2 regions of the Plantibacter sp. CFBP 13570 genome follow, and region 2 is predicted to be linked to the other one. Evidence: riboswitches for the same ligand, from Rfam matches in the RefSeq annotation. Region 2 holds a riboswitch; the other holds the start of a gene.
What was found. Region 2 has a riboswitch for thiamine pyrophosphate ahead of thiM (hydroxyethylthiazole kinase). Riboswitches for the same ligand answer to the same signal wherever they lie in the genome.

Region 1: linked by a shared signal. The riboswitch ahead of IFT89_RS06955 (ECF transporter S component) and the one ahead of thiM (hydroxyethylthiazole kinase) in region 2 are both predicted to bind thiamine pyrophosphate.

Annotation. Positions count from the first base shown of each region.
Region 1 covers NZ_JACYTW010000013.1:49,142-51,334, reverse strand. The annotation lists gene dinB (DNA polymerase IV) at 1-539, shown strand, start outside; gene IFT89_RS06960 (hypothetical protein) at 549-878, shown strand; TPP riboswitch at 929-1,037, shown strand; gene IFT89_RS06955 (ECF transporter S component) at 1,074-1,703, shown strand; gene IFT89_RS06950 (ABC transporter ATP-binding protein) at 1,790-2,193, shown strand, end outside.
Region 2 covers NZ_JACYTW010000023.1:45,554-47,746, reverse strand. The annotation lists gene IFT89_RS09930 (HAD family hydrolase) at 16-699, shown strand; gene IFT89_RS09925 (DUF1622 domain-containing protein) at 710-1,219, opposite strand; TPP riboswitch at 1,280-1,380, shown strand; gene thiM (hydroxyethylthiazole kinase) at 1,372-2,193, shown strand, end outside.

The DNA.
Region 1 (2,193 bases), on a different contig from region 2:
AGCTGGCACGACGCGAGAAGAGCGTCAGCCACGAGGTGACCTTCCCGACGGACGTGTCCGACCCGACCATCCTCAAGCGCGAGCTGCTGAACCTCGCCGGTCTCGTCGCGATCCGGCTCCGGAAGGGCGGCTACGCCGGACGGACGATCAGCATCCGCGTCCGCTATGCGGACTTCAGCGTCGTCACCCGGTCGCGCACCATCGGCGAGGCCACGAACGTCGGGCGCCGGGTCTACGACGAGGCGGCGTCGCTCTTCGACGACCTCGATCGCGGTGGACGCCTCGTGCGCCTCGTCGGGGTGAAGGTGGACCAACTCGTCCCCGCCGATGAGGCCGGTGCCGGGCTCTGGGACCCGGACGAGGAGTGGCGTGAAGCCGAGCAGACGATCGACCGGGTCGCGAGCCGGTTCGGCGATCTCGCGATCGCTCCCGCCTCCCTCCTCGGCAAGCCGAGGCGTCGCGGACTCGGCAGTCGCGGAGACTCGCAGGGTGCTGGGAGCACGGATCAACCCCTTGGACCGGTGGATACCGAGCGGTAGCCTCGCGGTATGACGAATCTCGTGGAGAAGCTGGCAGAACAGGCGAAGGGGCTCGGCGTGTCCGCAGCCTACGGGGAGCAGCAGGACGTCGACGGCACGAAGCTCGTGCCCGTCGCACTGACGTACTACGGCTTCGGCGGCGGCTCCGAGGGCGACGGCGACGACGCCCCGAGCGGCGGCGGTGGCGGTGGCGTCTCGATCCCGGTCGGTGCCTACATCAAGACCGACGAGGGTCTCCGTTTCGACCCGAACCTCATCTCGCTCATCGCCGTCGCGATCCCGTTCATCTGGGTGAGCGGCAAGGCTCTGGCCGGCCTGATCAAGGCCCTCAAGAAGTAGCCCTCCCCGTCGCACCCCTGTCGTGCGACTGCGCACGGCAGGGGTTAGACTCGTGCCACCACGGGAGTCCGGTGAACCGGGCTGAGAGGAAGGTATTCGCCTTCGACCGTCGAACCTGATCTGGATCATGCCAGCGCAGGGAGACCATTTCTCGCTATCCCGTGCTCTTTTCCGTCTACAGGAAGGGCACGTATCGTGTCAGCATCGACCAAGATCTCACCCTCTGAACGCGTTGCGTCGCGGACCTTGCGCTGGAGGGTCGTCGACATCGTCGTGGTCGCCGTGCTCGGCGTCGCGACCGGCCTCATCTTCTGGGCGTGGAACACGCTCGGATCACTCTGGTACGCGGGCGCCAGCGCCGTCACGCCCGGTTTCGGCGGGATCGCCGTCGGGATCTGGCTCCTCGGTGGGGTGCTCGGCGGACTCATCATCCGGAAGCCCGGCGCTGCGCTCCTCGTCGAGACCATCGGAGCGATCGTCTCCGCCCTCATCGGCAACGCATGGGGTGTCACGACGGTGTACTCCGGCCTCGCTCAGGGCCTGGGGGCCGAGCTGGTGTTCGCGGCGCTCGCGTACAAGCGCTTCGGCCTCGTTCCGGCGATCCTCGCCGGTGCCGGAGCCGGGGCCGGCGCATGGCTCCTCGAGCTCGTGATGTCGGGCAACCTCGAGAAGGGTGTCGAGTTCAACGCGATCTACCTCGGTTCGCTGCTGGTCTCGGGCGCGATCCTCGCCGGTGTCGTCGGCTGGGCCCTCGTCAGGGCACTCGCGTCGACCGGGGCGCTCAGTCGGTTCGCCTCGGGGCGGGACGCTCGGCGCGAGGTCTGATCGTGCCGGGAACGGCTGCGACCGGTCCGGCGCGCGTCGTCGCGCGGGACTGGGGGTGGCGTCATGCCGGTCGGAAGGCCTGGGCGGTGCGCGACCTCGACCTCGTGATCGAACCGGGCGAACGGGTCCTCCTCCTGGGGGCGTCCGGTGTCGGCAAGTCGACGCTGATCCACGCACTGGCCGGCGTCCTCGGCGGTGCGGACGAGGGGGAGTCCCACGGCTCGCTCCTCGTGGACGGCGTTCCGCCTGAACGAGCGAGGGGTCGCATCGGGCTCGTGCTGCAGGATCCCGACTCGCAGGTGATCCTGTCCAAGGTCGGCGACGACGTCGCCTTCGGCTGCGAGAACCTCGGCGTCGAGCGCGAGGAGATCTGGCGCCGCGTCGACGCCTCGCTGGAGGCCGTCGGACTGGACCTGCCGCTGGACCACTCGACCTCGGCGCTGTCCGGCGGTCAGAAACAGCGGCTGGCCCTCGCCGGCGTACTCGCCAT
Region 2 (2,193 bases):
GTTTAGGCTCGGAGCATGCCAGTCGACTATCCGGACCTCGTCATCTTCGACTGCGACGGCACGCTCGTCGACACGGAACGCATCTCCGTCCGGGTGAACCTCCAGCTGCTCAACGAGGTCGGCGGCGACTACACCGAGGCCGAGGTGCGGGAGCTCTTCGTCGGCGCCTCGCTCGAGACGTACGCGACGCTCGTCGAGCAGCGCCTCGGGAAGCCGCTCGAGGCCGACTGGATCCAGCGCTGGAGCGACATGTTCCGCGGCATCTGCGAGCGCGAGCTCGAGGCGGTCGACGGGGTCGTTGACGCCCTCGACGGTATCGCTGCGACCGGGGTGCCGCTGTGCGTGGCCTCGAACGGGATGCTGCACGACGTCGTCCGCAACCTCGGGCAGGTGGGCATCCACGACCGCTTCGACGGGCGCATCTTCAGCGCGACCGACGTCGCCGTCGGCAAGCCCGCACCCGACCTCTTCCTTCATGCCGCCGCCGACTTCGACACGGCCCCCGAGCGGTGCGCGGTCATCGAGGACAGCGTCGTCGGCGTCCTCGCTGCCCGCGCGGCCGGCATGACGGTCTACGCCTACGCCGGCGGCATGACGCCCGCCGAGCGCCTCATCGGCGACGGCACCCACGTCTTCGACGACATGCGCTTGCTGCCCGACCTCATCCGCGACACCTGGGCGACCTCCGCGGCGCGCTAGCCGCGCCGCACTAGCTGCGACTGCGGAGCTCGGGGAAGCCGTCCTCATCGTCAGGGACGGCCTGCGCCGCGACCGTTGGCGCCGCTGCCGGATCGGCTGACGTCGACACGTCCTGCTCCTCGGCGCGACGCCGCGTGCGTTCGCCACCGCGCTTGACGGCACGGTCGAACAGCTGTGGGCCGGTCGTCGCCAGGCGCCTCCAGGGGAGGGTGCCCTCGATCTCGATCTGCAGGGAGAAGCTCAGCAGGGTGCGGATGACGACGATGATCGCGAGGACGAGTGCGTCGGTCAGTGAGGGTGTCGACGTGACCGTCTTCACGAGGTCGGCGGCCACGAGGATCTCCAGCCCGAGCAGGATGACCGAGCCGATCGTCTCCCGCAGCATCCGGAAGGCCCGTGCGCCGTCGCGCGTGCTCCACCACAGGCGGGCCGAGAGGGTGACGGCGATCACGAAGCCCACGACCATCGCCCCGACACCGGCGACCTCGAAGACGATGGTGACCAGCTCGAAGAAGTCCATCCCTCCATCATCCTCGCCCGCCCGCTGGACCGGAAGCCGGTCCGACCCGCTAGGGTGGTCGCGAGTGACACGGGGTGCCGATCCCACGACGATCGGCTGAGAACACACCCGTCGAACCTGATCTCGTTAGTCCGAGCGAAGGGATGTCGCGAATGAGCATTCGCACACCGCAGCAGTCTGCCCACCCGTCCACCGACGACTCGTCCGTCGGCGAATACGCGAGCGCGTCCGGGGACCTCCTCGACCGCCTGCGCGAGCGCACGCCGCTCGTCCAATCGATCACGAACGCCGTGGTCACGAACTTCACCGCGAACGTCCTGCTCGCCATCGGCGCCGCCCCGGCGATGACCGACATCCCCACCGAGGCCGGACCGTTCGCCCGCATCGCCTCCGGCGTGCTCCTCAACCTCGGGACGCCGCAGGCTGAGCAGCGCGAGGCCATGGTCGAGGCCGCCACCGCCGCGAACGAGGCCGGCACTCCATGGGTGCTCGACCCCGTCGCCGTCGGCTTCTTGCCGGTGCGCACGGCGCTCGCCACTGAACTCCTCGCCCTCAGGCCGACGATCGTGCGCGGCAACGCCAGCGAGATCATCGCGCTCGCCGGACTGGGCGCCGGCGGTCGCGGCGTCGACAGCACCGACTCGGTCGACAGCGCGATCGAGGCGGCCACCGCGATCGCCCGCGCCTCGGGTGCCGTCGTCGCGATCTCCGGCCCGACGGACGTCATCACCGACGGTGAGCGCATCGTCCGCTGCTCGAACGGGCACGCCTGGCTCACCCTCGTGACGGGCGGTGGCTGTGCCCTCGGTGCCGTACTCGCCGCCTTCGCGTCACTCGACGACGACCGGCTGCTGACGACGGTCGCGGCGACCACCGCGTACACGGTCGCCGCGCAGCTGGCGGCTGCGGAGAGCCGTGGCCCCGGGTCCTTCGCTCTCGCCTTCCTCGACCACCTCCACCTCCTCGATGCCGAC